Regions from separate parts of the Streptomyces sp. NPDC058470 genome, predicted to be linked through region 1. Evidence: riboswitches for the same ligand, from Rfam matches in the RefSeq annotation. Region 1 holds a riboswitch; the other holds the start of a gene.
What was found. A riboswitch is a leader RNA that binds a small molecule or an ion and turns the genes downstream of it on or off. The one in region 1 is predicted to bind glycine.
Positions count from the first base shown of each region.

Region 2: another riboswitch for glycine. It lies ahead of gcvT (glycine cleavage system aminomethyltransferase GcvT); the one in region 1 lies ahead of gcvP (aminomethyl-transferring glycine dehydrogenase).

Region 1 is NZ_JBHXMF010000051.1:48,056-62,552, reverse strand. It holds gene ACFWP7_RS31510 (sugar phosphate nucleotidyltransferase) at 1-56, shown strand, start outside; gene ACFWP7_RS31505 (DUF881 domain-containing protein) at 155-1,060, shown strand; gene ACFWP7_RS31500 (small basic family protein) at 1,057-1,389, shown strand; gene ACFWP7_RS31495 (DUF881 domain-containing protein) at 1,395-2,258, shown strand; gene ACFWP7_RS31490 (FHA domain-containing protein) at 2,320-3,297, shown strand; gene ACFWP7_RS31485 (MerR family transcriptional regulator) at 3,340-4,083, shown strand; gene ACFWP7_RS31480 (bifunctional nuclease family protein) at 4,169-4,642, shown strand; gene ACFWP7_RS31475 (MerR family transcriptional regulator) at 4,860-5,495, shown strand; gene ACFWP7_RS31470 (DNA polymerase IV) at 5,574-6,944, shown strand; gene ACFWP7_RS31465 (PRC-barrel domain-containing protein) at 6,981-7,352, opposite strand; glycine riboswitch at 7,467-7,563, shown strand; gene gcvP (aminomethyl-transferring glycine dehydrogenase) at 7,747-10,632, shown strand; gene ACFWP7_RS31455 (DUF5999 family protein) at 10,909-11,115, opposite strand; gene ACFWP7_RS31450 (hypothetical protein) at 11,471-12,055, opposite strand; gene ACFWP7_RS31445 (glutamate--cysteine ligase) at 12,599-14,116, shown strand; gene ACFWP7_RS31440 (substrate-binding and VWA domain-containing protein) at 14,223-14,497, opposite strand, start outside.
Region 2 is NZ_JBHXMF010000033.1:46,081-60,577, forward strand. It holds gene ACFWP7_RS23950 (ABC transporter permease) at 1-914, opposite strand, end outside; gene ACFWP7_RS23955 (enhanced serine sensitivity protein SseB C-terminal domain-containing protein) at 1,363-2,157, opposite strand; gene ACFWP7_RS23960 (enhanced serine sensitivity protein SseB) at 2,318-3,121, opposite strand; gene ACFWP7_RS23965 (AAA family ATPase) at 3,242-3,910, opposite strand; glycine riboswitch at 4,151-4,248, shown strand; gene gcvT (glycine cleavage system aminomethyltransferase GcvT) at 4,396-5,514, shown strand; gene gcvH (glycine cleavage system protein GcvH) at 5,690-6,067, shown strand; gene glyA (serine hydroxymethyltransferase) at 6,082-7,368, shown strand; gene ACFWP7_RS23985 (L-serine ammonia-lyase) at 7,520-8,887, shown strand; gene ACFWP7_RS23990 (hypothetical protein) at 8,967-9,152, shown strand; gene ACFWP7_RS23995 (sensor histidine kinase) at 9,256-10,725, opposite strand; gene ACFWP7_RS24000 (response regulator transcription factor) at 10,722-11,399, opposite strand; gene ACFWP7_RS24005 (AbrB family transcriptional regulator) at 11,608-12,813, shown strand; gene ACFWP7_RS24010 (hypothetical protein) at 13,150-13,476, shown strand; gene ACFWP7_RS24015 (winged helix-turn-helix domain-containing protein) at 13,498-13,875, shown strand; gene ACFWP7_RS24020 (response regulator) at 13,914-14,497, opposite strand, start outside.

The sequences.
Region 1 (14,497 bases):
CCGCGGAGGCACTGCTCGACGAGTGGTCGGCGGTCGTGGACAGCGCCGGTCGCTGAAACACCCAACACGCGCGCGTGCCGGACAAGTGCCCCCAAGGGGGCCTGTCCGGCACGTCGGTGGGGCCATTCGGAGGTAGCGCCCGCGACGTGCGACGATGTGCGACATGCCGCAGCAGCCCCCCGTTCGGAGCAGCCCCGCGCGCCCCGCGCGTCCGGACGCCTCCATGTCGCTGCTCACCAATGTCATGGACCACAGCCTTGACGACGGGTATGCCGAAGCGGCTGCCCGGAAGCAGGCCGAGGGCGCCGGCGGCATGCCGAAGACGGTGCGGGCGAAGCTAGGTCTGGCGGCCGGTCTTGTCCTCGCGGGCCTTGTGGTGACCCTCGGAGCGGCGAACGCGCGGATCGCGGCGCCTGTCATCGCCAAGGAGCGCCAGGAACTCATCGACCGTATCGAGCGCGAGACCACCGCCGCCGACAAGCTCGAAGGCAGTGTCGACACTCTGCGCGCCGATGTGAGTGCGAGGCAGCGTGAGGCGCTGAATACCGACGGAGGCAGTGAGCAGGCCGACCTGGTGGGTATTCTGTCGGGCGCCACCGAGGTGCACGGTCCGGGCGTGAAACTCGTCGTCGACGACGCCAAGGAAGCAAGTCAGGACGGCGACGGTGATCCACGGGAGACCTCCGGGTTCTCCGACACCGGTCGCGTGCGTGACCGTGACATGCAGCGGGTCGTCAACGGGCTGTGGGAGTCGGGTGCCGAGGCCATCTCCATCAACGGTCAGCGGCTGACGGCTCTGTCGGCGATCCGGGCAGCGGGTGACGCGATACTGGTCGACAACAGGCCGTTGGTGCCGCCGTACACGGTGCTCGCGGTGGGGGACGGCCAGCGGCTCAGCACCAGGTTCCAGAACAGTGCCGACGGGCTGTATCTGCATGCCCTGCAGGAGAACTACGGCATCCGGACCAGCATTTCCGTCGAGGACGACGTCCGATTGACCGCCGCACCAAGTGTGATCGTACGTACAGCACAGCCGAGCACAGAGAAGGGCACATCGTGATCGCCGTACTGGGCCTCGTCGTGGGAGTCGTGGCTGGATTGTTGGTCCGGCCCGAGGTTCCTGCGGTCGTCGAGCCTTATCTCCCGATCGCCGTCGTGGCGGCGCTCGACGCCGTGTTCGGAGGCCTGCGCGCGATGCTCGACGGCATTTTCGACGACAAGGTCTTCGTGGTGTCGTTCCTGTCGAATGTGGTCGTGGCCGCGCTGATCGTCTTCCTGGGCGACAAATTGGGTGTGGGCGCCCAGCTCTCCACCGGTGTCGTGGTCGTCCTCGGTATCCGCATCTTCTCCAACGCCGCGGCGATCCGTCGTCACGTGTTCCGGGCGTGAGGCCGATGAGCAACGACGACGAGGCATCGACGGCCTCCGGCAGCCCGGAGAATCGTCTGCGCAAGGAACTTCCAGAAGAGGTTCGGGCCGCGGCTCCCGCGCCACCGGAGCGGGAGCCGGAGGAGCGTGAGGAGGGCGCGGAGCCGGGGCTGACCGGCCGTCAGCGACTGGCGCAGGGGCTGTGGCCGCCGCGGGTGTCCCGCGCGCAACTCATCGTCGCGCTGCTGCTGTTCGGCCTCGGCTTCGGTCTGGCCGTCCAGGTGGCGTCCAACAGCGACAGCGGCAGCGCCCTGCGCGGCGCACGTCAGGAGGATCTCGTACGCATCCTCGATGAACTGGACAGCCGTACACAGCGTCTTCAGGACGAGAAGCAGGGTCTCGAAGATCAGCGCACCGAGTTGGAGAACAGTTCGGACCAGGCCGAGGAGGCGCGCAAGCAGACTGTCGAGAGGGAGAAGCAACTCGGCATTCTGGCGGGCACGGTGGCAGCGCAGGGACCCGGCATCACCCTGACGATCAACGACACCAAGGGGACGATCGAGGCGGACATGCTGCTCGACGCCATCCAGGAGCTCCGCGCGGCCGGTGCGGAAGCGATCCAGGTGAACGGTGTACGGGTCGTCGCCAGCACCTATCTGACGGATTCCGACAAGGGCGTGAGCGTGGACGGGAACAAGATCACCCAGCCCTACCGTTTCAAGGTCATCGGCAAGTCGCAGGACCTGGAGCCGGCGCTGAACATCCCCGGAGGCGTGGTGCAGACACTGGAGAAGGAGCAGGCCATCGTCACGGTCGAGCCCTCGACGAAGATCGTCGTGGACGCCTTGCGACCGGCGAAGCAGCCTGACTACGCTCGGTCGTCCCAGTGAAGGGGGGCCGCATGAGAGGGGCCCGGCCAGGGCAAGAGGTTGCGGGGGGTCGGCGCACCGAATGGGTGGTGCGTGGTGGAAACTGTCAGGTGGATACGGACGTTGTGAGGATGTCCGGGTCGGCCGGTGTGTTCAATCAGGGTTCGTCCTGCCCCACGGGCGGGTCTGTTTCGGTCAAGGGGAATCGCCCGTGAAGTTGTTTGGGAAGTTGTTCGGCAAGAGCGCACGAGGAGAGGGCGGCGACAACGCCACTGCCCGGCACCGTGCATCACGCCATGGAGATGCCGAGGATCAGGGTGGCGAGCGCCCGCTGTTCCGGGATGAGGTCGGTGGTCAGGGCAGTGACATTTCCGGTGGTCAGGGCGCGCCGTCTGTTGACCCTGCCCAGTCGGGCCGCATAGGTTTCGGGGATCCGTCGACCTCAAGTACGGGTGGAGGGTTCACCGCCGACCCGTATGGTTCCCATGCCCCTGGAGGGCAGCCGCGGCAGGAGGATCCATCCATGTCGGCCCTGGTGTGTACGAGGTGCGGTAACCGCAACGCGGAAAACAGCCGTTTCTGCTCCAACTGCGGTGCGCCGCTGCGGGGCGGGGTGACCGCGGAGCGTCCGTCCGAGACGACGTCCACGATCTCCATTTCAGGCCTTGAGGCCTATGACGCCGAGGTGACGGGTCAGACGCTCTCACCGGCGCTCTCCCCGGAGGCTCAGGCGGCCGTCGACGCGCTGCCGCTCGGCTCGGCGCTCCTGGTGGTGCGCCGCGGCCCGAACTCGGGCAGCCGGTTCCTGCTGGACGGCGAGCTGACCACGGCCGGACGTCACCCGCAGAGCGACATCTTCTTGGACGACGTGACCGTGTCACGCCGCCACGTGGAGTTCCGCCGCGTCGCCGACGGTTCGTTCACCGTGGCGGACGTCGGTAGCCTCAACGGCACCTATGTCAACAGGGAGCGGATCGACTCGGTCGCCCTGTCGAACGGCGACGAGGTGCAGATCGGCAAGTACCGGCTGGTCTTCTACGCGAGCCAGCGAGGCATCTGACCCTCCCCCGGGCTCTGTCCGGGGGGACCCCCAGGAAGGTCCATGCTTCGATCACCGAGCGGCGGTGCCGATCACGGTACCGCCGCCACGGACAGCGGACTGATGAGCATCGGCACGGTGCTCAACGTACTGCGCGACGAGTTCCCCGAAGTCACGATCTCCAAGATCAGGTTCCTGGAGTCGGAGGGGCTCATCGAGCCACAGCGGACCCCTTCGGGGTATCGCAAGTTCAGCGCCAACGACGTCGAGCGCCTCGGCCACGTCCTGAGGATGCAGCGGGACCACTATCTGCCGCTGAAGGTCATCCGTGAGTATCTGGACGCCCTGGAGCGCGGTGAGCCGGTGCGGCTGCCGACCGTGGGCCGTCAGCGCGACTCGGGCGAGGGTGAGCTGTTCGCCGAGCACGAGGCGCCCACGGCGGCCCGGGTTGGTCGCGCCGAGCTCCTTGCCGCTGCCGAGATCGGCGAGCCGGAACTGGAGGAGTGGGAGTCGTACGGCCTCATCGTGCCGTTCCCGGACGGGGCGTACGACGCCGAAGCGGTGACCGTCGCCGCGCTCGTCGTCGAGCTGGGCCGGTTCGGGATCGAGCCGCGTCACCTGCGCGCGATGAAGGCCGCGGCCGAGCGTGACGCGGGGCTGGTCGATCAGGTGGTGGCCCCGCTGCGGCGGCACCGCAATCCGCAGACGAGGGCGCACGCGGAGGCGCGTACGAAGGAGCTGGCGGGGCTCACGGTGAAGCTGCACGCGGCACTGGTGCAGACCGCGCTCGGTGTGCGACTGTCCTGACCCGGGGCGCTCCGCGGGTGTCGGATCGTCCACCCGTTCCGTGCCCGACTACCCAAACGTCCCGGGCACGGCCTAGGGTTGCTGTGTGAACGAGCTCGATGTCGTAGGTGTCCGGGTCGAAATGCCCTCCAACCAACCGATCGTGCTTCTGCGTGAAGTGGGAGGCGATCGTTACCTCCCCATCTGGATCGGACCGGGGGAGGCGACGGCGATCGCCTTCGCCCAGCAGGGCATGGCCCCGGCGCGACCGCTGACCCACGACCTGTTCAAGGACGTGCTGGAAGCCGTCGGCCAGGAGCTCACCGAAGTGCGCATCACGGACCTGCGTGAGGGCGTCTTCTACGCGGAACTGGTGTTCGCCAGCGGGGTCGAGGTGAGCGCCAGGCCTTCCGACGCCATAGCGCTGGCCCTGCGCACCGGGACGCCGATCTACGGCAGCGACGGGGTGCTCGACGACGCCGGTATCGCGATCCCGGACGAGCAGGAGGACGAAGTGGAGAAGTTCCGCGAGTTCCTCGACCAGATCTCGCCCGAGGACTTCGGGACCAACAGCCAGTGAGGGCCGGGGCCCCGGAGAACTCCGGGCGGCAATTGCCAGCGGCCAGTGTGGTGTGCCGCGGCCCGCTCGGAGAGCATTCGGCTAGCCTTTCCCCGCGGTGGGGCACGGGAAACCACTCCTAGGGTGATTATCACTCGGCGTGCCGAGTGTGGCGATCGTTGACGCACCCCTGGTGACTGCCTACCGTCGAGAAGGCAGGTCAAGGACGGAGGTCGGCGTGAGAAGCAGCGGCGACGGTACGGCTGGGGGTGCTCCCGGACGCGGTCTGGGGGAGAGCGGCCCGTACCCGCTTCATGGCAACGCGGCCGATCACATTCCGCGGCGGCCGACAGCAGTGTCCGGTGAAGGCGAGGCGGTTTCCGAGGAGGTCGGCTACCGCGGTCCAACGGCGTGCGCTGCCGCGGGCATCACCTACCGGCAGTTGGACTACTGGGCGAGGACCGGACTGGTCGAGCCGAGCGTGCGGCCCGCCTACGGGTCGGGGACGCAGCGGCTGTACAGCTTCAAGGACGTGGTCGTCCTGAAGATCGTCAAGCGGTTCCTCGACACCGGGGTGTCGCTGCAGAACATCCGCACCACGGTCCAGCATCTGAGGGAGCCCGGTTTCCGGGATCTGGAGCGGATGACGCTGATGAGCGACGGCGCCACGGTCTACGAGTGCACATCCCCCGACGAGGTCCACGCGCTGCTCCAGGGCGGCCAGGGGGTCTTCGGGATCGCCGTGGGCGTGGTGTGGCGGGATGTCGAGGGTGCGCTCTCGCAGCTGCAAGGGGAGCGTGTGGACACCGGCGAGACGCTGGTGAGGAACAACCCCTCCGACGAGCTGGCACGAAGGCGCAATCGCGCGGTCTGAGGATCTGTAGAGCGGAAGAGGCTGATGGTGCCCCGGCTTGCCGGGGCATTGTCAGTGGCGTAGGGCAGCATCGGAGATGTGAGAACAGCGCCCACGATCCTGCATCTGGACATGGATGCCTTCTTCGCCTCGGCGGAGCAGGCGTCCAAGCCGAGCCTGCGCGGGAAAGCGGTCGTCGTGGGCGGGCTCGGACCACGTGGGGTCGTCTCCACGTGCTCGTACGAGGCACGGGTCTTCGGGGTGCACTCGGCGATGCCCATGGCCCAGGCACGCCGGCTCGCGCCGAACGCCGCGTATCTCGTGCCGCGCTTCGGGATCTACCGAGAGGTCAGCGAGCAGGTGATGGGGCTGCTGCAGGCCCTGTCGCCGCTGGTGGAGCCGCTGAGCCTGGACGAGGCGTTCGTCGATCTGGAGGCAGGGGAAGCGGCCTGGGACGAGGCGTCGGCGCGGCTGACCGGAGTGAAGCTGCGCGCGGACATCCGGGCCGTCACCGGGCTCACCGGATCGGTGGGGCTCGCCGCTTCCAAGATGCTCGCGAAGATCGCCTCGGAGCAGGCCAAACCCGATGGTCTGGTGCTGATAGAGCCGGGGACCGAGCGTGCGCTGCTGGGACCCATGCCGGTGCGGACGCTGCCGGGCGTCGGGCCGGCGACGGGGGACCATCTGCGGCGGGCCGGGATCACCACCGTCCAGGAGCTCGCCGAGGCGGGCGAGGACGAGCTCGTACGTCTGCTGGGGAAGTCCCACGGGCACGCGCTGTACGCGATGGCGCTGGCGCGCGACGACCGGCCCGTGGTCGCCGAGCGGGAGACCAAGTCGGTGTCCGTCGAGGACACGTACGACGTGGACATCCATGACCGGGTGCGGGTCGGTCTGGAGGTGCAGCGGCTCGCCGACCGGTGTGTGCAGCGGTTGCGTGGAGCCGGGCTGTCGGGGCGCACCATCGTGCTGAAGGTGCGGAGGTACGACTTCTCGACGCTGACCCGGTCCGAGACGCTACGGGGGCCCACGGACGACCCCGGGGTGGTGCGGGAGGCGGCCGCCCGGCTCCTTGAGTCGGTGGACACGACCGGTGGCGTACGGCTGCTCGGTGTGGGTGTCTCAGGGCTGGCCGACTACACGCAGGAGGACCTGTTCGCGCAGGCGCAGGCTGCCGCGGGGGAGCTGGCGGCGCAGGAGCACATGGAGGAGGAGGTGGCGGAGGGGGCCGTCGAGGAGCAGGTGCCGCTGACTGAGCGGCGGTGGTCCGCGGGGCACGATGTGCGGCACGCCGAGTTCGGGCACGGGTGGGTGCAGGGCAGCGGGCTCGGGCGGGTCACCGTTCGGTTCGAGACGCCGTACTCCGAGCCCGGGCGGGTACGGACGTTCCGTGCCGACGATCCGGGGCTGGAGCCGGCGGAGCCGTTGCCCTTGGTGGCGGAGACCGTCGGCCATCACCGTGAAGGTTGAGCTGCGGGCTTTGCCTAGAGGGGGTGGAGCGCGGCTTCAGGCTTCGTCCGTGCCCGCCAGGCGGCCGAAGTCGCGGTCCGGTGCGGGAGGCGGGGATGACACGTCGAGGCCGTAGTGGTGGTAGAGCTGGAGTTCCTGCTCGGGGGAGAGGTGGCGGCCGACGCCGAAGTCGGGCGCGTCCTTGATCAGCGCCCGCTCGAAGGGGATGTGCAGCGTGCCTTCGACGAGTTCGCTGGGCTCCAGGGGCACGAAGGCGTCCCTGCTGAACAGTCCCGTGCGTATGGCCGCCCACTCCGGGACCCCGGTCGCGTCGTCGAGGTAGACCTCGTCGATCGTGCCGATCTTGGCGCCATTGCGGTCGAATGCCTTGCGGCCGATCAGGTTGCGCGGATCGATGTCGGTCTGCACGTTGCCCTCCATTTGGTCGCAACTCATCCGTAAGCACTACAAAAGAGCAGATTCAGGAAGGTGGCCACTCGAAGGCTCGGGAGTTGTCCTCGCTGGTAGGCTGGCAGCGGCTGCTGACCCTGTGCGGGAGAGTCCTCAAGACACCATCGGAGGGCGCCGAAGGAGCAAATCCTCCCCGGAATCTCTCAGGCCCACGTACCGCACGGACGAGGTCACTCTGGAAAGCAGAGCGGGTGCCGACGACGGCTCCCGCTCTCACCGACGGTGAAAGTCGGGTCGCAGCGGGCGGGCGGGCCGGTGAAACTCTCAGGTTGAGATGACAGAGGGGGAGGCCGTCGGGGTACCCGTGCCGGGGTGCCCCTCGAAGGTCGCGTCAGACCAGGAGGCCTCCGCAATGACCGCCCCTCGCATTCCGCTCTCCGAACTCGAACAGGGAATCCCCTTCGAGCAGCGCCACATCGGGCCCGACACCGAAGCCCGGGCCAAGATGCTCGCGCAGGTCGGATACGGCTCGCTCGACGAGCTCACCGCCACCGCGGTGCCCGACGTGATCAAGAACGCCGAGGCGCTGGAGCTGCCGGGCGCACGCACCGAGGCCGAGGTACTGGCCGAGCTGCGCACCCTCGCGGACCGTAACCAGGTGCTCGACTCGATGATCGGGCTCGGTTACTACGGGACCTTCACTCCGCCGGTGATCCTGCGGAACGTCATGGAGAGCCCGGCCTGGTACACCGCGTACACGCCGTATCAGCCGGAGATCTCGCAGGGCCGCCTCGAAGCGCTGCTGAACTTCCAGACTGTCGTCGCCGAGCTGACCGGGCTGCCGACGTCCGGTGCCTCGCTGCTCGACGAGAGCACCGCGGCCGCCGAGGCGATGGCGCTGTCCCGGCGCATGGGGAAGAACAAGAAGGGTCTCTTCCTGGTCGACGCGGACGTGATGCCGCAGACCGTCGCGGTCATCCGGACCCGCGCCGAGCCGACCGGCGTCGAGGTCGTCCTCGCCGACCTGAGCGCGGGCATCCCCGCCGAGATCGCCGGGCGTGAGATCAACGGCGTGCTGACCCAGTACCCGGGCGCCTCCGGTGTCGTACGCGACATCAAGCCGCTCATCGAGCAGGCGCACGAGCTGGGTGCGGTCGTCACCGTCGCCGCCGACCTGCTGGCCCTGACCCTGCTGACCTCGCCGGGTGAGCTGGGCGCGGACATCGCGGTCGGTACGACGCAGCGGTTCGGGGTGCCGATGGCCTTCGGCGGTCCGCACGCCGGGTACATGGCGGTGCGCGAGAAGTTCGCGCGCAGCCTGCCGGGCCGGCTGGTGGGCGTGTCCGTCGACGCGGACGGGCACAAGGCGTACCGGCTTGCTCTGCAGACGCGGGAGCAGCACATCCGTCGTGAGAAGGCGACGAGCAACATCTGTACCGCTCAGGTGCTGCTCGCCGTGATGGCCGGCATGTACGCCGTCTACCACGGTCCTGAGGGACTGAAGACGATCGCGCGGCGGACGCACCGGTACGCGACGATCCTCGCCGACGGGCTGAAGGCGGGCGGAGTCGAGGTCGTCCACGGTGCCTACTTCGACACGTTGACCGTGCGCGTCCCGGGCCGGGCCGCCGAGATACTGGCCGGCGCGCGCGACCAGGGGGTCAACCTGCGCCTCGTGGACGCCGACCGGGTGTCGATCTCGTGCGACGAGACCACCACACGCAGGCAACTCGCCGCCGTGTGGACCGCGTTCGGCGTCGAGGGCGATGTCGAGGCGCTGGACTCGACCGCCGAGGACACTCTTCCGACCGCGCTGCTGCGCACCGACGAGTACCTCACGCACCCGGTGTTCCACCAGTACCGCTCCGAGACGGCGATGCTGCGCTACCTGCGCAGGCTCTCCGACCGTGACTACGCGCTCGACCGCGGCATGATCCCGCTGGGCTCCTGCACAATGAAGCTCAACGCGACGACCGAGATGGAACCGGTCACCTGGCCCGAGTTCGGGCAGTTGCACCCCTTCGCGCCCGCCGAGCAGGCGCAGGGCTACCTCACGCTCATCCATGAGCTGGAGGAGCGGCTCGCCGAGGTCACCGGGTACGACAAGGTGTCGCTGCAGCCCAACGCCGGTTCGCAGGGTGAGCTCGCCGGGCTGCTCGCCGTACGGGGATACCACCGCGGGAACGGTGACGAGCAGCGCACCGTGTGCCTGATCCCGTCCTCCGCGCACGGCACGAATGCGGCGAGCGCCGTGATGGCCGGCATGAAGGTCGTCGTCGTGAAGACGGCGGACGACGGCGAGATCGACGTCGAGGATCTGCGTGCCAAGATCGAGCAGCACCGCGACGAACTGTCCGTGCTGATGATCACGTACCCCTCGACGCATGGCGTCTTCGAGGAGCACGTCGCCGACATCTGTGCCCAGGTCCACGAGGCGGGCGGCCAGGTGTATGTGGACGGCGCCAACCTCAACGCCCTGGTGGGGCTTGCCAAGCCGGGGCACTTCGGCGGTGACGTCTCGCACCTCAACCTGCACAAGACCTTCTGCATCCCGCACGGCGGCGGCGGTCCGGGCGTCGGTCCGGTCGGGGTGCGCGCGCACCTGGCGCCGTACCTGCCCAACCACCCCTTGCAGCCGGCGGCCGGGCCCGAGACCGGCGTCGGCCCGATCTCGGCCGCTCCGTGGGGTTCCGCGGGCATCCTGCCGATCTCGTGGGCGTACGTCCGGCTCATGGGCGGCGAGGGGCTGAAGCGGGCCACGCAGGTGGCCGTGCTCTCCGCGAACTACATCGCGAAGCGCCTGGAGCCGCACTACCCGGTGCTCTACACCGGTCCCGGCGGGCTCGTCGCGCACGAGTGCATCATCGACCTGCGACCGTTGACCAAGGCGACCGGTGTGAGTGTCGACGACATCGCCAAGCGCCTGATCGACTACGGGTTCCACGCGCCGACGATGTCGTTCCCGGTGGCCGGCACGCTGATGATCGAGCCGACCGAGTCCGAGGACCTGGTCGAGCTCGACCGCTTCTGCGAGGCGATGATCGCCATCCGTGCGGAGGTCGAGAAGGTCGGCTCGGGTGAGTGGGCGGCGGACGACAACCCGCTGCGCAACGCTCCGCACACCGCCGCCTCGCTCGGCGGGCAGTGGGAGCACGGTTACAGCCGTGAGGAGGCCGTCTTCCCGGCCGGTGTCTCGGTCGCGGACAAGTACTGGCCGCCGGTGCGCCGGATCGACCAGGCGTACGGCGACCGGAACCTGGTCTGCTCCTGCCCGCCGCTGGACGCCTACGAGGACTGATCGGCGGTCGGGCCTGGACGCGTATGGGGACTGGACTGGTCGGCGGTCGGGGACCGGATGCCTACGAGGGCTGATCAGCGCCAGGACCGACACCGCTACGGGGACTGATCAGCGCCAGGACCTGGACCTGTACGGGGACCGATCAGCGAGAGGGACTGGACGGCTACGGGGAGTAATCACCCTTGGACATGCGTCGGGGCCGGTTCGGAGAATGCGTCTCCGGGCCGGCCCCTCTATGTACTGGGCGGCTCTGCCGCAGCCACCCGGTTGTGCGGTTCAGGCCGCCGTCATCACGTGCTCGCTGCCCAGCGGGCGGTGCGGGGCGATGATCTGGCCGTCCGGCAGGAGCTCACCGGTGTCCTCGAAGAGCAGCACGCCGTTGCACAGCAGGCTCCACCCCTGCTCCGGGTGGTGCGCCACGAGGCGGGCGGACTCCCGGTCGGCGGATTCGGCTGTCGGGCACGGCGTCTTGTGCTGGCACATTGGTGGGATCTTTCGCTGGGTTGAGAGGTGAGTGATGGCTGTGGTGTCTGTCCCGCGGCTCGATGTGGTCATGGCCGCCCCCCGTTGATGTGTGGTTTGGAACCCAGTGTTGCCCTACGGGCGTCAATCCGCAGGGATTTAGCGGCAGCGCTCCTCACAGGTTGATGACGCATCACCCGTGCGGACGGTTCATTCCAACTGTGCCGTCTTTTCGGGTGGTTCGCGGTGGCCGGATGGGGCTAGTCCGGTCGGGCGCGGGATGTGTTTTCCCTCGTACGAGCGGTATGGGGCCCGAACGAGCGACGTGCCCCGCTGCCGGAAGGACGGCGGCGGGGCACGGACGCTGGCGAGAGTGCTATGCGGGTGAGCTGAGCAGAGGCGTGGGAGTGAGCCGGTGGGTGAGGACCGGCAGGAGCTCGGCGACGCGGTGTGGGCGGTGCGCTGCGATGCCGGGTGGGGCCGGTGCCAGCGGGACCAGGATATCGGTGGCGGCGGGGTGGCCGGTGGCGCCGTCCGCGGTGGTGTCGCCGTGCAGCCAGAGCGTGAGCATGTACAGCTCCGGCACGGAGAGCAGACGGGCCTGGTAGGACTGTTTCATGGCCTCGGCCTGTCGCAGCGCGCGTTCGGTGGCGGCGATGTACGGGCCCTCGAAGAAGCGCGAGAAGGCCCAGCCGTCGGGGGTCAGCATGGTGTCGGCCGCGGCGACCATGCGGTCGCCGCAGCGGATCAGGAAGCGCCACCCGGTGAGCCGGGTGGCGTACGCGCCCGCGGGCGTGATGCGGTCCAGGATGTGTACGGGGAGCGGGAGTTCGGGTGTGACGGGTCCCTGTGCCATACGGAGGGACGGCGTACGCGCCTCCCGGACGGCGGTGGGGGAACCGAGTGCCGTGAGGACGGAGCGCAGGGCTGGCGCGGGAGCCGGGGGTAGATGCAGCGGCATGATGGGTCGCCTCTCGTTCGACAGGCACGGTGGCGCGAGGGAGGGGGCGGACGGCGTTGTCAGCTCTCGGGGCCGAAGGGGCGAGGGATCTGGATCCGCCGACAATGTGTCGCCTGCCGCGTGGCACCTGGACAGCAGGACCTAGGACCGCGAGCGCCAACTCTCTGCCTCGTTCGCGAAGTTTATACGAGACGTGTTCACGCGGTGTTTCGTCTAGTCGTCCCACATATGAAGGGCAAGGCACTATTCGGTCGGCGAAACGAGAGGTTTATCCTGGTTCTGCGTGAAAGCGCGGCGATGACCTCGGAATGCTTCGTCGGAGCGGTCGGCCGATTCTCGTCGGCGTTTTTCACGACATCGCGTCGGACGAAACTGGGCACTGGTTCATGCCTGGTGAATGTGCCTGTGGGTACTCGAGTCCAGAGTAGCGGGCGGCGGGCGCCTCCAGGACGTTATCGATCGCGTTGCCTGGGCATTATCCCCGGTGACCCGGGACGCCAGAGGCCGGAGTATCGGCCTGCCCATCCGAGGAAGGACGCTTCGATGGGAGAGAAGGTCGAGGCAGAACTGTTCGACCTGTCCGATCGCCGGCACTATCGCGACAAGCTCCGGCAGTGTCTGACGGGGCTGGCGCGGCTGCTGGCGGAGGAGCGGTTCGATCGCCCGAAGAACCTCATGGGCCTGGAGATCGAGTTGAATCTCGCAGGGACCGACGGCACGCCCAGAATGATGAACGCGCAAGTACTCGAAAGGATAGCGAGCCGCGATTTCCAAACAGAACTCGCCATGTTCAACCTGGAAGTCAACATAGCCCCACACAGATTGGGTGGGCGAGTATTCGACCAGCTGGCCGAGGAGTTGCGTACCTCCCTCGCATACGCCCACAGGAAGGCGAAGGAAGTCGACGCCGGAATCGTGATGATCGGGATTCTGCCGACGCTCGCCCAGGACGACCTGGTCTCCTCGAACCTCTCGGACGGCGACCGCTACACCCTCCTCAACGACCAGATTGTCGCCGCCCGAGGCGAGGATTTCACGCTCGACATCGAGGGGGTGGAGCGCCTCGTCTGTACGTCGAAGTCCATCGCGCCCGAAGCGGCCTGCACCTCCGTGCAGTTGCACCTCCAGGTCACCCCGGGGCGGTTCGCCGACGTGTGGAACGCGGCGCAGGCGGTCGCCGCGGCGCAGGTCGCGGTCGGCGCCAACTCGCCCTTCCTCTTCGGTCACGAGCTGTGGAGCGAGTCGCGGCCCCCGCTGTTCCAGCAGTCCACCGACACCCGGCCGCCCGAGTTGCAGGCGCAGGGGGTGCGGCCGCGCACCTGGTTCGGGGAACAGTGGATCTCGTCCGCGTACGACCTCTTCGCGGAGAACCTGCGCTTCTTCCCGCCGCTGCTGCCCCTCTGCGACGAGGAGGACCCGCTCGGTGTCCTCGACGCCGGCGGCATCCCCAAGCTCGCCGAACTCGTGCTGCACAACGGCACGGTGTACCGCTGGAACCGGCCCGTGTACGGCGTCGCCGACGGCGTCCCGCATCTGCGCGTCGAGAACCGCGTGCTGCCGGCAGGCCCCACCGTCACCGACGTCATCGCCAACGCCGCCTTCTACTACGGGCTCGTCCGCGCGCTCGCCGAGGAGCCGCGGCCCGTGTGGACGCGGCTGCCCTTCGCGTCGGCAGCCGCCAACTTCGACGCCGCCTGCCGCCATGGCATCGACGCGCGCCTGGAGTGGCCCAGGCGCGGCCGGTACGGCGGGACGCACGAGGTCGAGGCCGTCGCCCTGGTGCGGGACGAGCTGCTGCCGCTCGCCGCGGCGGGACTGGACGCGTGGGGGGTCGAGCCCGCCGACCGGGACCTCTACCTGGGCGTCATCGAGGAGCGCTGCCGACTGCGGGTCAACGGGGCGAGCTGGCAGGCGGCGACCTTCCACCGGGCCCTGGAGAAGGGGCTCGGGCGGGATGTCGCGCTGGCCGCGACCACGCGGCGCTACGGCGAGTTGATGCATCTCGGGGAGCCCGTGCACACCTGGCCGGTGGGCTTGCCGGAGCCGGCTTCGCTGGGCTGAGGGGTGGGGGTCCTGGAGTGGTGGTGGGCGTCAGCTTTGGCTGCCTGCCTTCACGATGGCCACTTCGTTGAGCTGAGGGGCGGGGGTCCCGGAGTGGTGGTGGGCGTCACCCTTGGCTGCCCGCCTCCACGATCGCCTGGAGGATCACCGAGTGGATCTGCGACGGGTCGTTGACCTGGTGACCGGAGCCGCCGGTCGCCTCGGCGATCTCCTCGACCTCCTCCTGGTCGGCGTCCGGGCCGACCGCGATCGCGATCAGCAGCACCGGGCGCTCCGGGGTGGTGAGCTCCTGCAAGCTGGTGACGAGGGCCGAGCGTGAAATGCTTCCGGGGTCCTGGTTGACGCCGTCGGTCAGCAGGACCAGCGCGTTGAACTTCTCCT
Region 2 (14,497 bases), on a different contig from region 1:
GGCACGATCATGAACTGCGGATCGACCTCGTAATAGGTGACGGCCTCGCTGAGCATGCCTCCCCATGACGCCTGCGGGGGCTGGATGCCGACGCCCAGGAAGCTCAGGCTGGCCTCGAAGAGGATGTTGGTCGGGATGAGCAGCGTCGAGTAGACGATGATCGGGCCGACCAGGTTCGGGAGCAGCTCTCGGAAGAGGATGTACGGCCCCCTCGCGCCCATCCCTCGGGAGGCGTCGACGAACTCGCGCTCCCGCAGGGCCAGGGTCTGGCCGCGGACGATGCGTCCCAGGTAGGGCCAATTGAAGAAGCCGATGATGAAGATCAGCACGCTGATGTGCAGCGGTAGCCCTTCCAGGCCGAACGCGCCGCCCTGCAGCGTCGCGGAGATCGCGATGGCGAAGAGCAACAGCGGGAAGGCCAGGAAGGTGTCCATCAGCCGGCTGATGATCGAGTCGACCCGTCCGCCGTAGTAACCGGCGACCACTCCGAGGATCGTGCCGATCACGTTCGAGAGGATCGTGGCTCCGAAGGCGACGACCAGCGAGACCCAGGAGCCTTCCAGGATGCGGGTGGCGATGTCGCGCCCGAACTTCGGCTCCACTCCGAGCGGGTGCGCCCAGCTCATCCCGCCGAAATCACCCAGGGGCAGCGAGGTGTTGGGGTCGATCAGGTCCTGGTTGAAGGCGTTCGGGTCGAGTCCGAACACCGCCTGGATGGGGCGCGAGAGCGCCGCCACCAGGATGAGCAGCACGACGATGACACCGCCGACGACCGCCACCTTGTCGCGCTTGAAGCGCGTCCAGGCGATCTGCCCCAGGGAACGGCCCTCGATCTGCCCCTTGTCGACACCGGCCAGCACAGCCTCCGGCTGTACTCCCGTTTCCGACCCGGTGGTCTCGATCGGTGCGGTCACAATGACCCGACCCCTCTGACCGGTGGTAACCGGCCTACGCCTGCCGCTGTCTGCGGCTTGGTTCACTTGCATGCCGGGAACGGCCGCAGATGGTGCGGCCTGGAAACCCGGGCTGTTACGACGACTTGCACTCACTCACAGGATCGAGGACCCCATGTCTGACACGGGAGTCTTCATGGCCGCCACGATCACGTGCCAGGTCTGACGGCGAAAGTATGCGCAACCGTGATGCGGTTAAGTGGATTCCGTTATCCGAACAGTGGGTAACGCGGGGCGGACAGGGGGCAGTTGGGGCGGAAAGGGCCATGGGACGCTCTTTCGGCTGGTGTCAGCCTCAAAGGGGACATCCAACCCTTACGCCTGCCGACCCGCAGGTCAGACGCAAGATCACGACATGCGGAGATCAGGACATGGCGGGGCGAGGACGGGTTTCGCTGTGGAACAGGGATCAGTATGACCGGGACTGCGGATAGCCGTAGCCACCGGCCACCGGTGCCTGCGCCGGAGCCGCGTGCGCCTCGCGGTCGTAGAAGGGCCGCGCGTGGGACCGCAGCCACATCGCCACCGGGTCGTATTCGTCGGACATCGCGACGGTCGAGACGGGCAGCCCGTCCGGCACAGCGCCGATCGACTGCTGCATCATCGCCCGCACCGAGTCGACGGCCGGCGGCGAGGTGTCGTACACATCGAGGCCGATGGCCAGGTAGGGCGCCCCGAGCGCGGGCTGTACCCAGGCCCGGCGCAGCGAGCGCACGGCGGACGTGCGGTGCGCGTTCTGTGTGAGCAGGGCGTAGAACTGCGGGATCTCGATGCCCGGCTCGGAGAGCCTGAGCGGGCCCGCGGGCTGGCGCTCCAGGCCCGTGGCGATACGGCGCAGATCGAGCCAGGGGATGCCGACGCCGCCGCCGGGGGCGTGCGGGTTCAGCCAGAGACCGAACTGGTCGGGGTACAGGGTGCGGGCGACGTCGAGGCCGTCCACCACCTCGTACGAACGGTTCCAGCCGCTGGCCGAGAGCTCCTGGGCGGAGGTCACACAGGGTGCGTACCCGAAGCCGTCCACCTGCATGTTTCCGTACTGTGCGTCCGGGGAGCCGGACTGGCCGTGCCAGAGCAGCATCCAGACCTGGCCTGCCGACGGGGCCGCGAGCGCGCGAAGGAGCGCCTCGTAGGCGTCGTAACGCCCGGGCGTCACCTGGCGCAGCATGTGCTCGACCTGCCCGGCCGCGGTGCCGCTGGCGCTCACCTGTACCGCCCCTTCGCGAAGTTGCCCCGGATATGAAACCAGCTTAAGCGGCGACCCTGACACCGGCGCGGGACGCTCCGCTGGAAAGCCGCATGAGAGCTGGGGACTTGCTGCCGTACCGCGACCGCGGGGCGGTCGCTCGCGCCTCTTTTGGGCGCCCTCAGTGGCCGTGCTGGTAGAAGGGCCGCACCCGCTCGCGCATCCAGTCGCCCACCGGGTCCTGGGTGATGTCCAGGAGGACGAGGTTCACGGGGCGGTCGACCGGGACCCGGCCCAGCGCACGGCCCAGCGCGTCCAGGGGGAGCGTGCGGGCCTCGCCCTCCCACAGGGAGAGTTCGACGCCGATGAACATCACGGGCGAGCCGCCCTCGATGCCGGCCAGGCAGCGGCGGGCGGTCAGCACGACGCCGGTCCCGGCGAACTCGGCGGAGGCGGCGGACAGGAAGTCCACCGGGTCGTCCTGCCAGTCGGGCTCGAAGAGCCGCACCCGGCCGCCGCTCGCGGATCCGTCCAGCGGCGTATGCCCGGCGCGGCACAGCTCGGCGACCGCGAGGGGCGGCAGCGGTACGCCGACCACACCGTCCGGGTTGACCACGATGCCGGCCTGCGGGGGCAGCCCGCGGGCGAACTCGACGGCGGGCGCGATCGTGAACGACATGTGCCCGCCGGTGACCTGGCGGAACTGCTCCTCGGAGCTGAAGACGGGGACGTACGCCTGGCCCGCGATCTCCAGCGTGGGAAGGTCGAGCGGGCCGCTGTGCGGGCCGCCGCCGTTCGGCAGCGGGACCCAGACGAAGCTGCGGCCGAGGACCTCGACGATGCGGGCACCCGACGAGGGCCCCGCGGGCACGCCGAGGGACGCCGCGAGCACCTCCTCCAGCTCGTTGCCCGGCCATCCGCCGTGCGGATGGGGGTGGGCCTGCGCCGGGAGGCCGGGGAAGTCGGGGAATTGCGGGAAGTCCATCTGTCTACCGCCTGCTGTGAACCACTGTTCCGGTGTTCGGGTGTTCCGGCTGGCTAGGTTAGTGGGCTTGTACGCAGTCTCGGCCGCTTCGGCGGTTCCCAGCCACTCCCCCCGCCCCTCTCAGCCACCGAAGTCGATCCGGCGCAGCACGTCCGCCGCGTCGCGGTCGACGAGCACCGCGGAACCGCAGCCCTCCGGCAGGTCGCCCTTCTCGACGGAGCGCAGCAGCCGGGCGACCGCGCCGCGGTGGCGGGTGAACGCGTACCGCGAGACGCCGCGGCCGCGCTCGCGCTGACCGTCGAGCGCCGTGCCCGGTGTGACGTCGAGCAGCAGCAGGTGCAGCGCGCCGCCGCGGCGGCGGGCCTCGCGCGCGAGCCAGCGGCGGACCCAGGCCTGCGTACCGCAGTCGTGTACGACGACTCCGGCGCCGGAGCGCAACGCGCGGTGCAGGCCCGTGTAGTGGGCGAGGCGGACGAGGGGGCGGTAGACCGCGTACGGGAGCCAGCGGGACATCCATCCGTCCCAGCGGTCGCGGGTGTCCTGCGAGTCGACGCGCGGGCCCGAGACGGCGCGGCGCATCAGGGTCGACTTGCCGCTGCCGGGGAGTCCGGTGACCACCACGACGTCGGAACTGCCGAAGTGCAGGCCGTGCGGGCTGTGTCCCGCGCGGTCCCTGAGGTCGCGGACGACAGCCGTCGGGAGCGGGTGGCACACCTCCCGGGCCGGGGCACCGGGCTGCTTGGGCAGCGCGAGGCCCGCCGTCGTCGCGTACGCCGTGGTCCTGTTCACCGTGACCGTCCTCCCCATGGGTCTGGAGACCCATCCCCGCCGAGTGTAAAGAGAAGGTAATGCGCGGTGCTTCCTGTTTCCGTAATCGGACTGCCACAGGCTGGTTACAGGTCGCTGCAGGACGTCACTGTAAGGCGCCGTGAGTCACTGCGGGTCGCTGTGAGGGTGCGTTCGAAGGTGCCCCTCCCGTGTCCCCGGGATGCGTGCAATGATGTGCGCGCCAACTGCATACCGGCCGCTTGAATCCGCGCGGGAGAGTCCCGGGGGCATGTCGCCCCGGGCGCCGAAGGAGCAAGTCCCTCCCTTGAATCTCTCAGGCCCCGTACCGCGCGGGCGAGGCACATCTGAAAAGCGGGCCGCCGACCAGTGGCCCCACCCAAGGTGCAAGTCATGACCACCGTTTCGCGGGGTCGTGATGAACCTCTCAGGTTCCGATGACAGATGGGGAGGAACGACCTCGCCGTCATGCCTTGGGAGCCCCACCGATGAGCAGCAACGCACCCCGTCACACCGCGCTCGATGCCCTGCATCGCTCGCTCGGCGCGACGATGACCGACTTCGCGGGCTGGGACATGCCCCTGCGCTACGGCTCCGAACGCGACGAGCACCTCGCCGTCCGTACGAAGGCCGGCCTCTTCGACCTCTCGCACATGGGAGAGATCACGGTCGGCGGGCCCCAGGCCGCCGCGCTCCTCAACCACGCACTGGTCGGCAACATCGCCTCGGTCGGTGTCGGCCGCGCCCGCTACACGATGATCTGCCGGGCGGACGGCGGCATCCTCGACGACCTGATCGTGTACCGCCTTCAGGAACACGAGTACATGGTTGTCGCCAACGCCTCCAACGCCCAGGTCGTGCTGGACGCCCTCGTGGAGCGTTCGGCGGGCTTCGACGCCGTCGTGCGGGACGACCGTGACGCGTACGCGCTGATCGCCGTTCAGGGCCCGGAGTCCCCCGGCATCCTCAGGTCCCTCACCGACGCCGACCTCGACGGCCTGAAGTACTACGCGGGTCTGCCCGGCACGGTCGCGGGCGTCCCCGCCCTCATCGCCCGCACCGGCTACACCGGCGAGGACGGCTTCGAGCTGTTCGTCTCCCCCGGCGACGCCGAGAAGGTGTGGCAGGCGCTGACCGAGGCGGGCGCCCCGTACGGGCTCATCCCGTGCGGTCTGTCCTGCCGGGACACCCTGCGCCTGGAGGCGGGCATGCCGCTGTACGGGCATGAGCTGAGCACCTCGCTCACCCCCTTCGACGCCGGCCTCGGCCGGGTCGTGAAGTTCGAGAAGGAGGGTGACTTCGTGGGGCGCGAGGCGCTCTCCGAAGCCGCCGCGGCGGCTGTCGAGAACCCGCCGCGGGTGCTCGTCGGTCTGATCGCCGAGGGCCGTCGCGTCCCTCGCGCGGGGTACGCCGTCGTCGCCGACGGCAAGGTCGTCGGCGAGGTCACCTCGGGCGCCCCGTCCCCGACGCTGGGCAAGCCGATCGCGATGGCCTACGTCGACGCCGCGCACTCCGCTCCGGGTACCGCCGGAGTCGGTGTGGACATCCGGGGCAGCCACGAGCCGTACGAGGTCGTGGCGCTGCCGTTCTACAAGCGCCAGAAGTGAGACTGGCCCACAGGCCGGGCTTCGGGCTCCACGGTCGACAGAAGCGACACCGGGGCACACATCGGACAACCAGCCCGGCCGTACCTGCCGGACGTGCCACCGGGCACACATCCGCCCAGCTCATCACCCCTCCCCCCGTCATCAGCACTCCCCCGCGTACAGGAGAATTCAGGACATGAGCAACCCCCAGCAGCTGCGCTACAGCAAGGAGCACGAGTGGCTGTCGGTCGCCGAGGACGGCGTCTCGACGGTCGGCATCACCGAGTTCGCGGCCAACGCGCTCGGCGATGTCGTCTACGCCCAGCTTCCGGAGGTCGGTGACACGGTGACCGCGGGCGAGTCCTGCGGTGAGCTGGAGTCGACCAAGTCGGTGAGTGACCTGTACGCGCCGGTCACCGGCGAGATCGTGGAGTTCAACCAGGACGTGGTGGACGACCCCGCCCTGGTCAACTCGGCCCCCTTCGACGGCGGCTGGCTGTTCAAGGTGCGCATCGCGGACGAGCCGGACGACCTGCTCTCCGCCGACGAGTACACCGCTTTCACCGCCGGCTGAGGAGTCGTAGCCCCATGTCTGAACCCAAGTCGCTTCTGAACACCTCTCTCCACGAACTCGACCCGGACGTCGCCGCCGCCGTCGACGCCGAGCTGCTCCGCCAGCAGTCCACCCTCGAGATGATCGCCTCGGAGAACTTCGCTCCGGTCGCGGTCATGGAGGCCCAGGGCTCGGTCCTGACCAACAAGTACGCCGAGGGCTACCCCGGCCGCCGCTACTACGGCGGCTGTGAGCACGTCGATGTCATCGAGCAGATCGCCATCGACCGCGTCAAGGCGCTCTTCGGTGCCGAGCACGCCAACGTGCAGCCCCACTCGGGCGCCCAGGCCAACGCGGCCGCGATGTTCGCGCTGATCAAGCCGGGCGACACGATCATGGGTCTGAACCTCGCGCACGGCGGGCACCTGACCCACGGCATGAAGATCAACTTCTCCGGCAAGCTCTACAACGTGGTCGCCTACCACGTGGACGACGCCACCGGCCAGGTCGACATGGCCGAGGTCGAGAAGCTCGCCAAGGAGTCCCAGCCGAAGCTGATCGTGGCCGGCTGGTCGGCGTACCCGCGTCAGCTCGACTTCGCCGAGTTCCGCCGGATCGCGGACGAGGTCGGCGCGTACCTGATGGTCGACATGGCGCACTTCGCCGGTCTGGTGGCGGCGGGCCTGCACCCCAACCCCGTACCGCACGCCCATGTCGTCACGACCACCACCCACAAGACGCTGGGCGGCCCGCGCGGTGGCGTGATCCTGTCCACGGCCGAGCTCGCCAAGAAGATCAACTCGGCGGTCTTCCCGGGCCAGCAGGGCGGTCCGCTGGAGCATGTGATCGCCGCCAAGGCCGTCTCCTTCAAGGTCGCCGCGACGGACGAGTTCAAGGAGCGCCAGCAGCGGACCCTTGACGGTGCGCGGATCCTGGCGGAGCGGCTGGTCCAGGACGACGTGACGTCGGCCGGTGTCTCGGTGCTCTCCGGCGGCACGGACGTGCACCTCGTCCTGGTCGACCTGCGCAACGCCGAGCTCGACGGACAGCAGGCCGAGGACCGTCTCCACGAGGTCGGCATCACGGTCAACCGCAACGCCGTCCCGAACGACCCGCGTCCGCCGATGGTGACCTCGGGTCTCCGTATCGGTACGCCGGCTCTGGCGACCCGCGGCTTCACGACCGAGGACTTCGCCGAGGTCGCGGACATCATCGCGGAAGCCCTCAAGGCGCCGTCTCCCTTCGGGGCGGCCGACGCGGACTCACTGAGGACCCGGGTGTCCGCGCTGGCGGACAAGCACCCGCTGTATCCCGGCCTGTAGAAGTTCGTACGGCTTCACGCGTTTCCTGCGTTTCGTCATCGGATTCGCCTGGAACGTACGTTTCTTCGGGGCGCCGCGCACACTGGATGACAGCTGTGGGCGGCGCCCGCCCCTTGCACCACCCCTGTTTTGCCTGCTTTGAGGAGCTCCCGTGGCCATCTCGGTCTTCGACCTGTTCTCGATCGGCATCGGCCCGTCCAGCTCCCACACGGTGGGCCCGATGCGCGCGGCACGCATGTTCGCCCGGCGCCTGCGCAACGAGGCCGTGCTGGACTCGGTGGTGTCGATACGTGCCGAGCTGTACGGCTCCCTGGGCGCGACCGGCCACGGGCACGGCACCCCCAAGGCGGTGCTGCTCGGTCTGGAGGGCGCCTCACCGCGGACGGTGGACGTGGAGGGAGCCGACGGCCGGGTCGAGGAGATCAGGTCGGCGGGCCGCCTGAAGCTGCTGGGCGAGCACGAGATCGACTTCTCCTTCTCCGACGACCTGATCCTGCACCGCCGCAAGACGCTGCCGTACCACGCGAACGGCATGACGGTCTTCGCGTACGGCGCCTCGGGCGAACCCGTGCTGGAAAAGACGTACTACTCGGTCGGCGGCGGCTTCGTGGTCGACGACGACGCGGTGGGCGAGGACCGCATCAAGCTGGACGACACGGTCCTCAAGTACCCCTTCCGTACGGGCGACGAGCTGCTGCGGCTGACCCGCGAGACCGGTCTGTCGATCTCCGCGCTGATGCTGGAGAACGAGCGGGCCTGGCGGACGGAGGAGGAGATCCGCGAGGGCCTCCTCGCGATCTGGCGCGTCATGCAGGCATGCACCTCGCGCGGCATGTCCCGCGAGGGCATCCTGCCGGGCGGTCTCAAGGTCCGCCGCCGCGCGGCCATGTCCGCGCGCCAACTCCGCGCCGAGGGCGACCCGTTGGCCCACGCCATGGAGTGGATCACCCTCTACGCGATGGCGGTGAACGAGGAGAACGCGGCGGGCGGCCGGGTCGTCACGGCCCCGACGAACGGCGCGGCCGGCATCATCCCGGCGGTCCTGCACTACTACATCAACTTCGTGCCCGGCGCCGACGAGGAGGGAGTCGTACGTTTCCTGCTCGCGGCCGGAGCCATCGGCATGCTCTTCAAGGAGAACGCGTCCATCTCCGGCGCCGAGGTCGGCTGCCAGGGCGAGGTCGGCTCGGCCTGCTCGATGGCCGCCGGCGCCTTCGCCGAGGTCCTCGGCGGCAGCCCCGAACAGGTCGAGAACGCCGCCGAGATCGGCATGGAGCACAACCTCGGCCTCACCTGCGACCCGGTCGGCGGCCTCGTCCAGATCCCCTGCATCGAGCGCAACGGCATGGCCGCGGTCAAGGCCGTAACAGCGGCGAAAATGGCCATGCGCGGCGACGGCTCCCACAAGGTCTCCCTCGACAAGGTCATCAAGACCATGAAGGAGACAGGCGCGGACATGAGCGTCAAGTACAAGGAGACGGCGCGGGGCGGCCTCGCGGTGAACATCATCGAGTGCTGAGGGGACGAGCCCTGATCAGCGCGTTCGCGAGAACGTATGGCATCGATCCCCTGAGCAGCCCGCAGCGACGGCCCGCAGCGTGGTCGACACGATGCGCCACCGCGGCCGCGGCCGTGGCCGCATCGATGAGACCTTCGCGCCATCCGCACCCGGCCGCCACCTGCGCCGAAGCGGCCGTTGCAGGGTCGGCGAACTCCAGGGCATCGCACGCGAGTTGGACACTCTTGCCGCCATCCGTCCCGCCGTCGGGGCGGTGCTTGTGTGATGACCGGCCCGCAGCTGCTCGGCCCGAGGGCCGCCGACGAAATGCCCAGCGGTGCGCCGATGACGCGACCCGGCAGCGGACAGCCGCGGCCCGGGTGCCGCGGTCAGTCGATGTTGCCCTCCGCGGAGGGCAGGAGGACGCGGATCCTCGCGCCTCCGAGGCCACCCTCGCCCGGGGGCTGGTCCGCGTGCGCGGTGACGGATCCGCCGTGGTGGGCCACTACGTGGCTGACGATGGCCAGCCCGAGCCCGGAACCACCGGTGTCGCGGGAACGGGCCTCGTCCAGCCGCGTGAAGCGTTCGAACACCCGCTCCCGATCGGCGGCCGGGATACCCGCCCCGTCGTCACTGACCGTCAGCTCGATCTCCCCCTCCCGGCGGCCCAGCTCGATCCGGATCCGGCCGGCGGCGTGCCGGCGGGCGTTGTCGAGCAGGTTGACCACCACGCGGCGCAGGGCGTCGGCATCACCGCGGACCCGCCCGGCGGACACCGAACTCGCGTCGATACCGGCGCCGGTCAGCGCGTGCCGGCGTCTGACCTCTCCCAGCACCACCTCGTCCAGGTCCACGACGTCGTGGGACCAGCGCGGTGCGGGATTCTCGCTGCGGGCCAGGGCGAGCAGCCCTTCCACAAGATCGTGCAGTCGCTCGACGTCGTCCAGCAACGCGGCGGCGACCGGGCGGTCCCGTTCCGGATCCGGATAGTGGACCAGAACCTCCAACTGGGCCCGGATCGCGGTCAGCGGACTGCGCAGTTCATGGGCGGCATCGGCGACGAACCGACGCTGCGTCACGGACGCCGCCTCCAGGCGTGCCAGCATTTCGTTGAGGGTGACCGCGAGGGCGTGGATCTCGTCGCGGGACGCCGGCAGACCCAGGCGGCGGTGCAGATCCGTGTCGCTGATGTCCATGGCGTGGCGTCGCAGCGTCTCCACCGGCCGCAGCGTACGTCCCGCCGTGTGCCACACCGTCCAGGCCACCAGCACGATGAACGCCGGGCAGCCGATCACCAGACCGATCGTCAGTGTGTGTTCGGTGCGCTCCGCCTGACCGAGTGACACGGCGGCGATGACGGTGACGTCCTCGCCTCGCAGGCTCGCCGTCCGGACGGCGACCCGGAAGTCGCCGCCGTCCCCGATGCTCAGGTCCTCCAGCGTCATCGCGTGTCCCGCGCGCAGGGGGGCGGGCAGCGGGTACGGGAAGTGCCCGGCCACCGAAGGGTCGCTGCCGACGTACGAACTGGCCAGCATGCGGCCCGAGGAGTCGAGGACCTCCGTCACGTCCACGTCCGCGCCGTTCGACGGAATGATGGTGTGGAGCCGGTCCCGCTCGACGAGCGAGACAACGTCGTCGACGTGCTGCCGTGCCGTCGTGTCGAGCCCGCTCACCATGGAGTGCTCGAGCCAGAGGAGCAGCCCCACGCCCGCCAGTCCCAGGGAGGCGGCGACGATCGCGGTGGCGACGAGAGTCACGCGGAGCCGCAGGGTCAGTTTCCCGAATGCCGCCGATCCTCGCGGAAGCCGCGCACGGATCCGGCCGAGAGCCGGCCGGTACCGTGCCTGAAGGGCAGTCATCCGCCCCTCCCGTCCAGTCGGTAGCCGACCCCGCGCACCGTCTCGATGGCGGAGCGGCCGAAGGGGACGTCGACCTTTCTGCGCAGGTAACCGATGTAGACCTCGACGATGTTCGGGTCCCCCTCGAACCAGGCGTCCCACACCTCGGCGAGCAGCTCGCTCTTGCTCGCCACGGTGTCGGCGTGCCGCAGGAGGTACTCCAACAGGCCGAACTCCCGCGGCGTCAGCGGCAGTTCCTTCTCACCCCGACCGCACCGGTGTGCGCCGGGGTCCAGCCACAGGTCGCCCGCGGTCAGGACGGGCAGCCGCTGCGGAGCGGTGCGGCGCAACAGCGCGCGGATCCGGGCGAGCAGCACGACGAACGAGAACGGTTTGGTGAGGTAGTCGTCGGCGCCCAGGTCCAGTGCGTCCGCCTCGTCGTACTCGCCGTCCTTGGCCGTGAGGACCAGCACCGGTGTGGTGATCTCGGCCGCGCGCAGCGCGCGGCACACGTCATAGCCGTTCCGCAGCGGAAGCATGAGGTCCAGGACGATGACGGCGTATTCGTTGCGCCGGGCGAGCAGCAAGCCCTTCTTGCCGTCCTCGGCGACGTCGACACCGAATCCCTCGGCGCGCAGCACCCGTTCGACGGCGCCGGCGATGTGCGGTTCGTCCTCGACCACCAGCACGCGCACCGGCGACTCCTCCTGCTCGGCCGGGCTCCACGCGGTCACCCGATGCACCGGTCCTGAGTCTAGACGGCGGGCCGGAGGGCTCTCAGCTGGCTCTCAGGTGCTCTCAGGAGCAGCACAGGCGCCCCCGGGCACAGTTACCGACAGCGCGTCCGTACAGCGGTCGAACCTGCGGACAGCGTCCTTTCCCCCCACGAGAGGCGCCGACGACATGACTCCTCACCCGGTCCAGCAGCGAGAACGGCGAGAGCACGATCCGTCAGGCCCTTCCGCACCGCCGGCCACCGGGCTCGGGACCCCGGCGGGCAGAGCCGCAGCCCGGACGTCGGCAGGTCGCTGGGCCATAATCGTCTTAGGTGGCTACCTGGTGGGCGCCACCGCCTCGGCCTTGGGCCTCCCTTCCCCGTTCCTGTTGGCGGCTTTGCTGGTGGGCGCCGCCCTGAGCCTGTCGGGTGTGGTCAGGGACCGGTTGCCGGAGGCCGCGAACCGCTCGTCCCAGGCGGTGGCCGGTGCGCTGATGGGCAGTTATCTGACACCGGCCGCGCTGGCAGCGGCGGCGCCGATGGCACTGCCCCTGACCGTGGTGACCGTGGCCACCCTCGTCCTGAGTGTGGCGGTCGCCTGGTGCCTGGCCCGCCGTGGCCGGATCACCCGTCCCAGTGCGGTTCTCGGTATGGCGCCCGGCGGCTCGGCCGCGATCGTCACCTGCGCCGACGAGCTGGGAGCCGACGTCCGGCTCGTCGCCTTCACCCAGTACCTGCGGGTCGGGCTGGTGGCGTCCACCGCCCCGCTCGTCGCCCACTGGCTGGCGTCGCCCCCGGCGGACGCGGGGGCCACGGCGGCGGGTGGCGGGAACCCGGTCGGGCGGCTGCTGCCACTGGTCGCCGGCTCGGACCAGGATGCGGGCCTGGTCGTCCTCGCGCTCGTGGCGGTGTGCGGCGCCCACGCGGGTCGCCGGCTTCGCCTGCCGACGCCGGTGCTCATCGGCCCCATGATGGTGGCGCTCGCAGCGACGATGAGCGGGCTCCTGCCGGGCTTCGCGCCGACGGGGGTCCTCCAGAACGGTGTCTTCGTCCTGGTGGGCCTGGACGTGGGACTCCGTTTCACCCGCGCGACTGTCGTACGTGTCCGCTCGCTGCTGCCGTCGCTCGTGGTGGCGACGGCGGCCGTCTGCCTCGGTTGTGCGGGGATGGCCTGGGTGTTCGCGAAAGCCACCGGAGCACCCGTGGTCGACGCCTATCTCGCGACCACCCCGGGTGGCATCAACGCGGTCCTGGCCACCGCGGTCACCTCCCACGCCGATGTGGCGCTGGTCTCCACCGTGCAGAGCCTGCGGCTGCTGATCGTCGTCCTGGCGATGCCCTGGGTCATCCGGCTCGTGGTGCCGAGCGGCCGTCCGAAGCGGCAGACGCCGTAGCTCCGGAGCGCCCCGGGCCTGTCCGGTCCCGGCCGGCAGTGCTTTGTCGAGTCCTGTCGTAGTGCTGCCACGGGGTGGGCTGTCTGCACGCGGGGCATCGGTCCAGGTGGGCCAGGAGGTGCCGAAGCAGGTCCAGGGCCCTCGATCCGCCGCCCGCGAGCCTGTCGGTGCCGGGCGGCCACCTCGCCCTGACGGCGGGCGCGGCCGTCGTCGCCGTACTGGCTGCCGCGCTGAACGGCACCCGCGGCGCCGGCCGGCCGTGCGGGAGCTGCGTGACCTGTGAGCGGCCGGGAGCGGGCGGGCCGAGCGCCTCGCCCGCTCCTACCGCTTTCCAGCATGCGTACGCACGCGACCGCCGACCACAGCCGCCACCGCGCCCTCGTGATTGAGGACACCATCGGCCGCCATCTGGTGACCGGCCTGCTCGGCAACGGCTGTGCACCGACCTTGAGCCGGACAGGGTTCGGCCACTCCGGCGGAGGCCGCGCGCACCCCGTCCGACGTACTGCTGCCCGACACGGACGGTATGGACGTCGCGCGCCGTGCGGGTTCGGCACCCGGATCCTGCTGAGCGTCATCGTGACGGTGTGCATGGACGACATCGACGTCATCGCCGGGCTGGACGCGGGGCCGATGACTGCCTCGTCAAGCCGTTCAGCCTGACCGTGCTGCTCGCCCGGCTCCGTGCCCGTCTGCGCCGCCGGGTCGTCGCCACGCCCTCGCGGGAACCGTCCGTACGTCCGACCTCGCACTCGACGACGCAGCCCGCCGCTGCACGACAAGGACATCGAGCTGTGTCCCAAGGAGTTCGGCCTGCTCGCCGTCCTGGCCCGGCGCACAGGACAGGCCGTCTCCCGGGAAACCCTGATGGCCGAGTTCCGGGACGAGATCCGGCTCGGCTCCTCCAAGACCCTGGACGTCACCATGGCCGGCCTGTGGCGGCGCCCTCACCGAGGCCGCCGGCATCTCGGCCCACCCCGGCAGCCTGCCCCGCATCACCTCTCTGCGGGGAGGCACGGTTACCGCGTGGCAATCCGGCGGACGCCCCCGGCACGGCGGTAGCGAGCAGGCTGCTGGTCTTCCGGTCTCCGCTCGTCGGTTCAGTCCACGCTGGGCAGTGCGAGGCCGTGGTCGTAGGCAAAGATCACGGCCTGGATGCGGTCACGGGCGCCGATCTTGGCCAGGACGCGGCCGACGTGGGTCTTGACGGTGGACTCGGACAGGACGAACCGGGTGGCGATCTCGCCGTTGGTCCAGCCCTTGCCGACGGCGACGAGGATTTCGCGTTCGCGTTCGGTGAGGGAGCCGAGGCCAGGGTCCTCGGCAGGGTCCTGGCGGTGAGCGGGGACGTAGCGGGCGAACTCGTGCAGGAGGCGGCGGGTGAGGGCGGGCGCGATGACGGCGTCGCCCACGGCGACGGCGCGGATGCCGGCGAGGAGTTCCTCCGGGCGCGCGTCCTTGAGGAGGAAGCCGCTGGCGCCGGCGCGGAGGGCGGCGTGGACGTACTCGTCGAGGTCGAAGGTGGTGAGCACGAGGATGCGGGAACGCTCGCCGGCGGCGACGATGCGGCGGGTGGCCTCGATGCCGTCCATGCCGGGCATGCGGATGTCCATCAGGACGACGTCCGGGCGTAGTTCGGCGGCCTTGCGGACGGCTTCGGCGCCGTGGGCGGCCTCGCCGACGA